One region of the Pseudoflavonifractor sp. An176 genome, then DNA from elsewhere that is predicted to be linked to it. Evidence: riboswitches for the same ligand, from Rfam matches in the RefSeq annotation. Region 1 holds a riboswitch; the other holds the start of a gene.
What was found. Region 1 has a riboswitch for thiamine pyrophosphate ahead of thiM (hydroxyethylthiazole kinase). Riboswitches for the same ligand answer to the same signal wherever they lie in the genome.
Positions count from the first base shown of each region.

Region 1 (5,543 bases):
TCCTCAAGGCGGATTTGACCTTCAACACCACCATCGCCAACCTGAATCAATACAAGAGTGGCGTGGCCCTGTCCGATCCCAAGATGGTGAAGGCCACCAACAAGGAGATCCGCATCATGCATACCAAGTGTATGGGCCCCGAGGATATGATTTCCAGCCTGTCCGGTGGTAACCAGCAGAAGGTCATCTTCGGCCGCTGGCTGGAGCGTGAGCCCCAGATCTTCATGATGGACGAGCCCACCCGCGGCATCGACGTGGGCGCCAAGTACGAGATCTACGAGCTGATCATCAACATGGCCAAGCAGGGCAAGACCGTCATCGTGGTCTCCTCCGAGATGCCGGAGATTTTGGGTATCACCAACCGCATCGGCGTAATGTCCAACGGTCGCCTGTCCGGCATCGTCAACACCAAGGAGACCGACCAGGAAGAGCTCTTGAGATTGAGCGCAAAATACCTTTAATGGGAGAAGTTGTATATGGCACCTGTGAAAACAAATATTTTGACGGCTGAGCAAGAGGACAAGCTCCGCCAGTCCATCGACGAGTACGTCGGCAGCATTCAAGCAAAAATCGACGCCCTCCGGGCAGACGGCACCGACAAAGTGCTGGAGATTCAGGCCAATCTGGACAGTCTGAAGCGCGACCGCATCTACACCCAGCAGGAGAAGGATTCCATCGCTGAGGGTTGGCGCAAGGAACTGGAGAAGGCCAAGGCTGTGGAAGCCAAGAACAAGGCCGAGGTGTCCAAGCTGATCGCCGATGCTGAGACCTACCTGAAGGCCCACTTTAACCAGGACTACTTCCAGTACGTGGCCACCAGCTGCAAGGAGGAGAAGTCCTTCGCCCAGGAGAAGTATCGTGCCACCGTGGCTGAGCTGAACCAGGAGCACCAGAAGGCCCTGTCTAAGCTCACTGATGCCCACGAGATCAAGGACGAGAAGTACGTCCACAAAAACCGTCTCTTTGACGCCAAGATGCAGCTGTCCAAGGACCTCCAGGAGGTCAAGGATCGCCGTCACGCCGCCTATGAGCACAAGTTCCACCTCATCGACCTGCTGCGGATGTCCAAGTTTACCGTGGGCGAGACCCTGGCCCAGAAGGTGGAGAACTACCGCTACACCTTCAATACCCGGAACTTCCTGCTGAAGAACGGTCTGTACCTGGCCATCCTGGTTATCTTCATCGCTCTGTGTTTCATCACCCCCGCCGTCAAGGGTATGCAGCTGCTCACCATGAACAACGTGTTGAACATCCTCCAGCAGGCCTCTCCCCGTATGTTCCTGGCTCTGGGCGTTGCCGGCCTGATCATGCTGGCCGGTACCGACCTGTCCATCGGCCGTATGGTTGGTATGGGCATGACTGCTTCCACCATCATCATGCACAAGGGTATCAATACCGGCTCTGTGTTTGGTCATACCTTTGACCTTACTGGCATCCCCGTCGTGGGTCGTGTGATTCTGGCTCTGGTGGTCTGCATCGTGCTGTGCACCATCTTCACCACCATCGCTGGCTTCTTTACCGCCAAGTTCAAGATGCACCCCTTCATCGCCACTATGGCCAACATGTTGGTTATCTTCGGTCTGGTGACCTACGGCACCAAGGGCGTGTCCTTCGGCGCCATTGAGTCCAACATCCCCAACATGATCATCCCCAAGATCGGCAAGTTCCCCACCATCATCCTGTGGGCTGTGGCCGCTGTGGTCATCGTGTGGTTCATCTGGAACAAGACCACCTTTGGCAAGAACCTGTACGCCGTGGGCGGCAACCCCGAGGCCGCTTCCGTGTCCGGTATCTCCGTGTTCGCTGTCACCCTGGGTGCCTTCGTTCTGGCTGGTATCCTCTATGGCTTCGGCTCCTGGCTGGAGTGCATCCGTATGTTCGGCTCCGGTTCCGCCTCCTACGGCCAAGGCTGGGAGATGGACGCCATCGCCGCCTGCGTGGTGGGCGGTGTGTCCTTCACCGGTGGTATCGGTAAGATTTCCGGCGTTGTGGTGGGCGTGTTCATCTTCACCGCTCTGACCTACGCCCTGACCGTTCTGGGCATCGACGCCAACCTGCAGTTCGTGTTCTCCGGCATCATCATCCTGGTGGCCGTCACTCTGGACTGCTTGAAGTACGTGCAGAAGAAGTAATTCTTCCCTCCTACTACACAAAAATCCCCATCGCACTTGGGTGCGATGGGGATTTTTTGATGCCCAATTATGTCGCTGTAGCCTTGCATCGCTGCTGATACAGGGCTGCAATCATATCCACACAGGGCTCAATGCCCAGTCTTCCGCTGTCCAGGCACAGGTCATAGTTATCTGCCTGCCCCCATTGGGTGCCTGTGTACAGCTCATAGAATTCCTTACGCTTCTGATCTTTGTCGTGGAGACGCTGTACAGGAGATTCTTCCCGTTGCCCATACACTGTAACAATGCGCTCGGCTCGCTTCTCGTCAATGGTAAGCACCGTCTCCTTGCGGATGCGGTAGAGCACCACAAAGAAATACACCATGGAAATGGCATTGGACAGCATGGTGGCCACGGCAGCGCCTGCCACGTCCATATGGAAGACCCAGGCTGGCCCAAAAGGCAAAGGCCGAAGCTTTCTTGACAGTGGACTCATCGTTCTGCCCCAGGCTTCTGGCGATCACGCTATTGGCACCGATGCCAAAGAGGTTGGCCACGGCCGTCAACAGGGTGTAGATGGGAAAGGTAATGGACAGAGCGGCGATCTGGTTGGGATCGCCAATCTACCCTATAAAAAAGGTATCCGCCAAGCTGTACAGAATCACAATAATTTGGCTGACCACGGTGGGAATGGCCAGCTTGGCCACCGCCTTCCCCACCGGCATGGTGGTAAATAGTTCGTTATTCTTCGTCATGGTTTCTCTCTCCTGCTCTGTTCTTCTCTCCTGCATCCACCTCAGCGTGGAGTCCGTCCAGGAAACACTGAATGGCAATGTCCCGGCTCTCCCCCACATCGGTGGTATCGTAGTAATAAAAATATCCCAAGTCCTCCTGGGCAATGAACCCGTGGAGGATGGCACGGAACACCCGCTGCCAGTGGGCCACCCGCTCCTGGGGCAGACCATAGCCGGAGAGCACCTCCACCGCCGTTTTCAGAAGCGGCAGAGCCAGTTCCTTGGCCTGGTCATCCTCCTGGGAGGGGATGGACATAATCAGCCGATACAGCCCCTTATTCTCCACCGCAAAGGCGTGGTAGGCCTGGGCAAACGCCCGCACCGCCTGGTCCCTCTTCTTCCCTGCCACCGCTGCCTCCTGATGGGCCACAAATTTGTCAATGGCATAGCGGAACACCTCTCGCTGGAGCTGTCGGGTATTTTGTATGTGGTTGTACAGAGACGGGGTCTTTACCCCCAGCCTGCGGGCCAACTCATGGAGGGACACGGTGGGTTGTCCCGTGTGTTCCATGCAGGCCACCGCCTCGGACACAATGACCTCTCTGGCCAATCCCTTTGCACTCATATTCATTCCTCCAAAACTAATTCCGTTAGTTATTACGAAACTAATAGCATTCGTTGTCAATCAAAACCACGCCGTTACAAGTAATTACTCCGTTTTCACCAGTATTGTCTCTACTTGCCCAGGTATTTCACAAGAAAAATTTACAGTATTTTCTCTTCTCCCCTTGCCTTTGGACCAGAGAAGCCCTATAATACCCTTTGGGGAGCTTGTACACAGGCTGAGAGGATGGTGTGACCATCGACCCGTGAACCTGATGCGGGTAATGCCGACGTAGGAAGCTTGTGGGAGATTCGTTGGGAGACAGCCTGCCAGGTCGTCTCCCATTTTTCTTTGGAAGGAAGTAGAACACATGAATCGCTTCACACAACCGCTGGGTCAGGTGCACGCCGTCGCTCCCCTGGTCCAGTGCATCACCAACTTTGTCACCGTCAACGACTGCGCCAACATCATTCTGGCCTCTGGCGCGTCCCCTTCCATGGCTCAGGACATCCGGGAGGTGGAGGAGGCCGTATGCGGAGCCCACGCCCTGGTGTGCAACATGGGGGCCATGGACTTTGTGGACTCCATGATTTTGGCCGGGCGTAAGGCCAACGAGCTGGGAAAGCCCGTGGTGCTGGACCCGGTGGCTGCCGGAGGTACTCAGCTGCGCCGGGATGAGTCCAAGCGCCTGTTGGACCAGGTGCAGTTTGCCGCCATCCGAGGCAACGCCTCGGAGATTCGCTTTTTGGCCGGCCAGCACGCCGTGGGCAGCGGTGTGGATGTGAGCGCCATGGACGCCATCACAGAGGAGAATTTGGGGGAGGCCATGGAGATGGCCGCTACCCTGGCCGCACAGCTCCACACCGTGATTGCCATCTCCGGAGTGCTGGACATTGTCTCTGATGGGAATGAGACGGTGGTACTGCGCAACGGCTGCGCCACCATGGCCCGTATCACGGGCAGCGGCTGCATGCTCACCTCCCTCATCGGGGCTTTTTGTGGCGCTCAGCCCCAGGACACCTTTGCCGCCACCGTGTCTGCCATGGCCGCCATGGGTGTGGCCGGTGAACTGGCGGAGGAACAGCGGCTGAAGAAGGGCACGGGCAACGCCACCTTCCGCACCGATCTCATCGACGGGATTTTTAACTTGGCCGAGGAACAACTACAGGAGAAGATACGCTATGAAGTTTACAAACGATGAAATTCGCAGCTCCATGCTGCTCTACGCCGTCACCGACCGCATGTGGCTCAAGCCCGACCAGACTCTGGTGGACGTGTGCCAGGAAGTATTGGAGGGCGGCGCCACCTTCTTGCAGATTCGAGAGAAGGACCTGGATGCCTCTGCCTTTGAGCAGGAGGCCCAGGCCCTCAAAGCGCTGTGTGCCCAATACCGCGTCCCCTTTGTGGTCAACGACAGCGTGGAAATCGCCCTGGACATTGACGCCGACGGCGTTCACGTGGGCCAGTCCGATATCCAGGGCCGGGATATTCGGGCCATGATTGGCCCGGACAAAATCCTGGGTATCTCCGCTGGGACCGTGCAGGAGGCGGTGGCCGCCCAACAGGCCGGGGCGGACTACATCGGTGTGGGTGCTGTGTTCAACACCAGCACCAAGCAGGATGCCACCAGCCTGTCCATGGAGCAGCTCAAAGAGATTTGCGCCTCCGTGTCCATCCCTGTGGTGGGCATTGGCGGCATCAACGCCTCCAACCTGCTGGAGCTCTCCGGCAGCGGTGTGGACGGTGTGGCGGTGGTGTCTGCCATCTTTGCCGCTCCCAATCCCGGAGCCGCCACCGCCCAACTTCTGGAGTTGTCCCGAAAGATGGTGGCCCATGGATAAAAAGTTTGCCATTTTCGACCTGGACGGCACTCTGGTGGACTCCATGTCCTACTGGAGCCAGCTGGCGGAGGAGTACCTCCACAGCCGTGGGGTGGAACAGGTCCCCAACCACATCTTAGAGGCCATCAAGCCCATGACCATGGAGGAGTCCGCCGATCTGTTCCGGCGGACCTTTGGGCTGGACATCACCTCCAACCACATGGTGGCGGAAATGGAGCATATGATGGACCAGCACTACCGCAATGATATTCCT
Region 1 is NZ_NFKO01000001.1:176,605-182,147, forward strand. It holds gene B5F12_RS00840 (sugar ABC transporter ATP-binding protein) at 1-461, shown strand, start outside; gene B5F12_RS00845 (galactoside ABC transporter permease) at 477-2,132, shown strand; gene B5F12_RS00850 (cytidylate kinase family protein) at 2,200-2,577, opposite strand; gene B5F12_RS12240 (hypothetical protein) at 2,735-2,866, opposite strand; gene B5F12_RS00860 (TetR/AcrR family transcriptional regulator) at 2,853-3,470, opposite strand; TPP riboswitch at 3,659-3,766, shown strand; gene thiM (hydroxyethylthiazole kinase) at 3,820-4,650, shown strand; gene thiE (thiamine phosphate synthase) at 4,631-5,290, shown strand; gene B5F12_RS00875 (HAD family phosphatase) at 5,283-5,543, shown strand, end outside.

Region 2 (5,543 bases), on a different contig from region 1:
GAGCACACCTTTCCCCGCCGAGAGCGGATGCCCTGCCAGGACAAGGTGCTGGCAGCACTGAAAAAAGTGAAGTGAGCAAACGGGCTGCGGGAATTTGGTCCGCAGCCCGTTTTTACGCCGATGTTCACCCAATCAACCGCTGGTTGAGGGGATAATCCCCGTTTGGTTGAGCGGATTGGGGGCCACTCAACGGATGAGCCCTTCCGTTTTCCGGGGCCAGAGGGTAAGGTAAGGGTAGAAACGAAAAAGGAGAGATGGTTATGGAGACCACGTTGGGAAAGAGAATTGCCGCCCTGCGCCGGGACAAGGGGCTGAAACAGGACGAACTGGCGCAGCAGCTGGGGGTGACCCCTCAGGCGGTGAGCAAGTGGGAGAACGACCAGACTTGCCCGGACATCACCCTGCTGCCCCAGCTGGCAAAAATCCTGGGGGTGAGCGTGGATGAGCTGCTGTCCGGCAAGGCCGAGCCGGAAGTACCTGCCGTGCGGGTGCTGCCCGCCGAGCAGCGCAAGGACTTGAAGGACATGGTGCTGCGCATTGTGGTGGACTCTGCCGAAGGGGACAAGGTGCGGGTGAATCTGCCCCTGGGCCTGGTGGAGGCGGCCATGGATATGGGGATGGATGTGACCCAGTTTACCGGAACCGACGCGTTGAAGGGCATTGACCTGGGCAAGATTCTGGATCTGGTGCGGTGCGGCTCGGTGGGCAACCTGGTGGAAGTGGAGTCCGCCGAGGGGGACACCGTGCGCATCTTCGTGGAGTGAGCGTATGCGCATTATAGTCAGAGACGGGGAGCACAACCTGAACATCCCCTTTCCCACGGGTCTGATGGTGAATGGACTGACGGCCCGGGTGGCCTGTGCAGCCCTGCGGAAAAAGGGGGTTCCCATCACGCAAAAACAGATGGCGGGGCTGATGAAGGCGTGGCGGCGGTTCCGCCGCCACTACCCCAAGTGGACCCTGGTGGAGGTGGAGGGCCATGAGGGCGAACAGGTGAAAATTACGCTGTAACGAGGAGGACTCCGGCCCACTGGCCGGAGTCCTCCTTTTAGTGCAGATAGAGTGGTTTTTATCAACGGGCGTAGGGGCCGGGCTTGCCCGGCCCGCTGGTTTTCTGGCATTGCCCTGGGGACTCGGGAGGGGCAAGCCCCTCCCCTACAACGGTCTGCCGACAGCCAGGCTGACGGCGGCAACACGTTTCACAACGTCACGGTGAAGACCACCCCGCCGGGGGTGGCGCTGGCCTGGCAGCTGCCCCCGTGGAGCTGCACAATGTGCCGCACAATGGCCAACCCCAGCCCGGTGCCCTCCCCGGGGGCGGCGTCCTCCCGGCGGTAGAAGGGCTCAAAGAGCTGGTCCAGCTCCTCCTGGGGGATGGGCGGGCAGTCATTGGACACCCGCAGGGTGGTGTGGCGGTCCGTCTGAGCCACCTCCACCCCCACTTCACCCCCGGCGGGGGTATATTTGACGGCGTTGGTGAGCAGGTTCTCCACCACCTGTGCCATCCGGCCCCGGTCGGCCAGGACGGGGGCGGGGTCCTCCAGAGCGGTGGACAGCCGCAGCCCCTTGGCCTCCAAGGTGGGGGCCAGCTTTTCCAGGGTGGAGCGGGTGAGATCGGACAGGGAGAAATTTTCCCGGCACAGCTTTACCCGCCCCGCCTCCAGCCGGGACAGGTCCAGAAGCTCCAGAACCATGCCGTTCATCCGCTCCGCCTCGCTGCAAATGGTGGCCAGGTACTTCTCCCGCTTGTCCTCGGCGATGTGCTCTTGCAGCCCCTGGGCGTAGCTGTGAATCACCGCCAAGGGGGTTTTCAGCTCGTGGGCCAAGTGGCTGGTGAAGGTGCGGCGGTGCTCCTCGGCGGCCTGGGCATAGGTGAGGGCCTGGTTGAGCCGCTGAATCTCGTCCTTCTGCTCCCGATATTCCGCCCCGTGGGCCTGGAACTGTTCTTGGAGTTTGTGGCCTTCTTCCCAGCGGCACACCTGGCTGGGGCGCAGCAGCAGCCACTTCTGCCGGGTGTCCAGGGCCTGGGACAGCTGCTGGATGGGGGCCAAAAGCTCACGGACCAGCACCCGCCGAAGACCCCCAAGGAGCAGCACGCACAGGCCCAGGGTGAGCAGGTATACCCACCACAGGCGCTCCCAGACCAGGGGCCACAGGTCCGCCCACACCCCGCACACCAGAATGCCCTGGTCCGTGGAGACTGCGGTGCCCACCAGCAGGTTGGGCCAGCTCCACAGCTGCACCGGGACCTCAGCGTTCAGCAGGTCGGGCCCCAGGGTCTCCACCAGCTGGGACAGGCTGTCATACCGGGTTCCCCGGTAGGTGAGGGGGGAGGTTTCCGGGGGGCAACAGGCGTGATACCGGGTGGCGTAGAGGGTGACGGTCTGCGCCTGTGGGTGGATGGCTGTGGGATCGTCGTAGATTTGGACCCAGGTGGGGTTCTGAGACCTTGTGGACCAGAAGGAAATGGTGCGGGGGGTGAAGATGGCATCCTCCAAGACCCCCTCCAGGCGCAGGGGCTGGGGGTGCAAGTCGAAATAGCCTGTCTCCATGTCATTCCGTGCCTCCTCGGTGAGACAGGCCCGGTCCAGAATGGCCCGGGCATAGCGGCCCGAGGTTTCCACCTCCGCCTCATATTCCTCCTGGGTGAGATACTCCAGGGCGAGGAAGTCCTGCCAGCTGCCCCCCAGGGGGTTGCCCATGGCATCGAAGAGGCCGGAGGCCCCCAGGAAGTAGCGGGCGCTCCACCCCCACCCATCCACCTGGCCCCAGGGCAGGGAGGACTGGATGACCTGCTGCCGGGCCTGGTCACTGTACCGGATGGCCAGGGCGTTGCCCTCCCCCTGGGCCACGGCTGCGGTGAGCAGCCCCATGCAGAGAAGCCAGGGCACCAGCACCACCAGGCACAGAAGCCCGGTGAGGGTGGGCCGGGCACGGGGACGGCGTTTTTTGGTGTCTGCCATGTTCACCCCTCCAATCGGTAGCCCGCCTTGATGACGGTGCGGATGTGCCCGGCCCAGGGGCCCAATTTCTCCCGCAGGCGGCGGATGTGGGTGTCCACCGCCCGGTCGTCCCCCTGATAGTCGTAGCCCCAGCCGTGGCGCAGCAGCTGCTCCCGGCTCAAAACCTGGCCCCGGTGGGACATCAGGCAGTGGAGCAGGGCGTACTCCTTGGGGGTGAGGGGGATGTCCCGCCCCTCCAGGTACACCTTCTGGGCGGACAGGGACAGGGCCAGCCCGTCCAGCTCCATCCGGTCCCCAGCTCGCACACTGCCCCGGCTGCGGCGGATGAGGGCCATGGTCTTGGCGTACACCACCGAGAGATGGAAGGGCTTGGTGATGTAGTCGTCCGCCCCCAGCTCGTAGCCCAGCAGGGTGTCCTCCTCGTCGGACAGGGCGGTGAGGAAGAGGATGGGCACGTCCTGGGTGCGCCGCAGGGCCCGGCACACGCTGCGCCCGTCCAGCTTGGGCATCATAATGTCCAGCAAAACCGCGTCAAATTCCTGGCTTTCCGCCCATTCCAGGGCCTGCGCCCCGTGTTCCGCCTGGATGGGGCGGACGCCCTTGCTGGCAAAGTAGTCGCACAGGACCTCCCGCAGACGGGGGTCGTCCTCGGCAATCAAAATACGGGTCTCCATGCTCCCGCCTCCTTTCCCCCTCAGGATACCCGGGGGATGTGTATTCTCTGTGTCATTGTAGCAGAAAATGTTCCGCCCGGATACCAAAAAGGGAGGGCCTGCCACAATCAGCGGCAAGCCCTCCAACCATGGAGTCAGGCGGAAATCTTATGCTGCATGCCCTTCAGGGCCCCGGCCTTGTCCAGGGAGAAGAGAATCACCCCGGACAGGATGGCGCCCCCGGCGGTGGACACCAGGAAGGGGATGATGTAGGCGTAAAAGGCCACCTGGGCGGCGTTGGCCCCCATAAAGAGGATGGCCATGGGATAGGCGCACAGGCCGCCGAGAATGGCGGTGCCGAACACCTCCGCCACCAGGGTGGGGAGCAGACGGCGGGTCTTCCAGTACACCACCCCGCACAGCAGCGCTCCGCACATGCTGCCCGGGAAGGCCAGCAGGGTGCCCAGGCTCAGCAGGTTGCGCAGCAGAGAGGCGGCAAAGGCCACGCCCACCCCGTACCAGGGGCCCAGGAGCACGGCGCAGAGGATGTTGACCATGTGCTGCACCGGGGCGCATTTGCTGCCGAAGACGGGGAAGGAGAAGATGCTGCCCACCACGGCCACCGCGCACAGGATGCCCGCCAGGGTCAGCTTGAGAACTTTGGTATTTTTCATCTTGGTTACACCTCGTAACAGTTCCGGGAGAAACGGCATGAGACAGCGACGCCCTCCGTAAGAACGTAAAATGGTCGGTCGAGACTTGCTGGTCTCCTCTCACGCCGGAACACGGCTTCCCATCGCTGTCATACAGGCCCAGGGCGCTCCCCCTCAGCCCGCCACGGACTCACCGTGGATGCCCATTTTCCCCCCTTTTGTCCAGGTGTACAAAACCAGGAGACACCTGTGGGGATGTCTCCTGGTCACAATGGTTCCATATGACTCCCTACGGCGGCATGATCCGCATCAGGTTCAAGGGTCGAAGCGATACGGCTTCCTCTCAGCTTGCCTCACAAGCTCCCCTGTGTTTTGATTGCATCTGTGATAATACACCAAATGTCTCCAAAGTGCAATGGTTTTTTTCAAGTCCATGAGTGCGGGGAGGCCTCCATCAGGCTCAGGAGGTAGTCCCAGTCTACCTCCTGAGAAATATGGTAGTAGGTAGGGTAGCTATCATGGCCCAGCTCGGTCACCTCCATGACCTGGTGGGAGATGACGATGAGTTTGGAGTTGTCCGGGCCTTCCAGAAAGAAGGAGCAGTCCGTCTCTGGCAGGGTGTAGGTCCCCATCAGCCGGGACAGGGACAGCCCGGACAGGTAGTCGTGGAAGGCCTGGGGGGCGGTGAGGGTATATGGGGTGTTCTCCGCCTGGGCATGGGGCGGGCTCAGGTGGATGCCGTCCGCCTGGTACTGGGCGGTGTCCCCGGCGGAGTAGAGCACCTGAGCGGCCGGGGCGGTATCATAGGACAGGGTGACGCTGCCGCAGGTGATGGCCGCCAGGAAGAAGAGCACCCCCACCACAACGGCCCCGCTGGAGCGGGCGGCGGGGGCCAGTACCTGCTCCAGGCGGCGGCGCAGGGTGGCGGCGGAGGCGGACAGGCAGGTGGTGAAGCCCCGGGCATCCCCGGCGGTGTTCAGCAGCAGGGCGGCGTACTCCTTGCGCTGGGACTGGTGGGCGAAGAGGAGCACGGTCTCGTCACAGCTCAGCTCCAGGTCCTGGGCGCAGCGTTTCATGGCCACCCACATCAGGGGGTTGAACCAGCAGATGGCGGTGCAGAACAGGAGAAAAAACTTGCTCCAGCTGTCCTGACGGGCCAGGTGAATGACCTCGTGGCGAATGACCCAGTACAGCTCCTCCCGGGTGTAGGAGCGGGTGGGCAGCACCACCCGGGTGCAGCGGGGCAGAAGGCCGATGGACAGGGGGGTCTTCAC
Region 2 is NZ_NFKO01000004.1:27,556-33,098, reverse strand. It holds gene B5F12_RS03595 (hypothetical protein) at 1-75, shown strand, start outside; gene B5F12_RS03590 (helix-turn-helix transcriptional regulator) at 261-764, shown strand; gene B5F12_RS03585 (hypothetical protein) at 769-1,011, shown strand; gene B5F12_RS03580 (HAMP domain-containing sensor histidine kinase) at 1,200-2,963, opposite strand; gene B5F12_RS03575 (response regulator transcription factor) at 2,966-3,637, opposite strand; gene thiW (energy coupling factor transporter S component ThiW) at 3,772-4,290, opposite strand; TPP riboswitch at 4,539-4,646, opposite strand; gene B5F12_RS03565 (M56 family metallopeptidase) at 4,695-5,543, opposite strand, start outside.
Region 2: another riboswitch for thiamine pyrophosphate. It lies ahead of thiW (energy coupling factor transporter S component ThiW); the one in region 1 lies ahead of thiM (hydroxyethylthiazole kinase).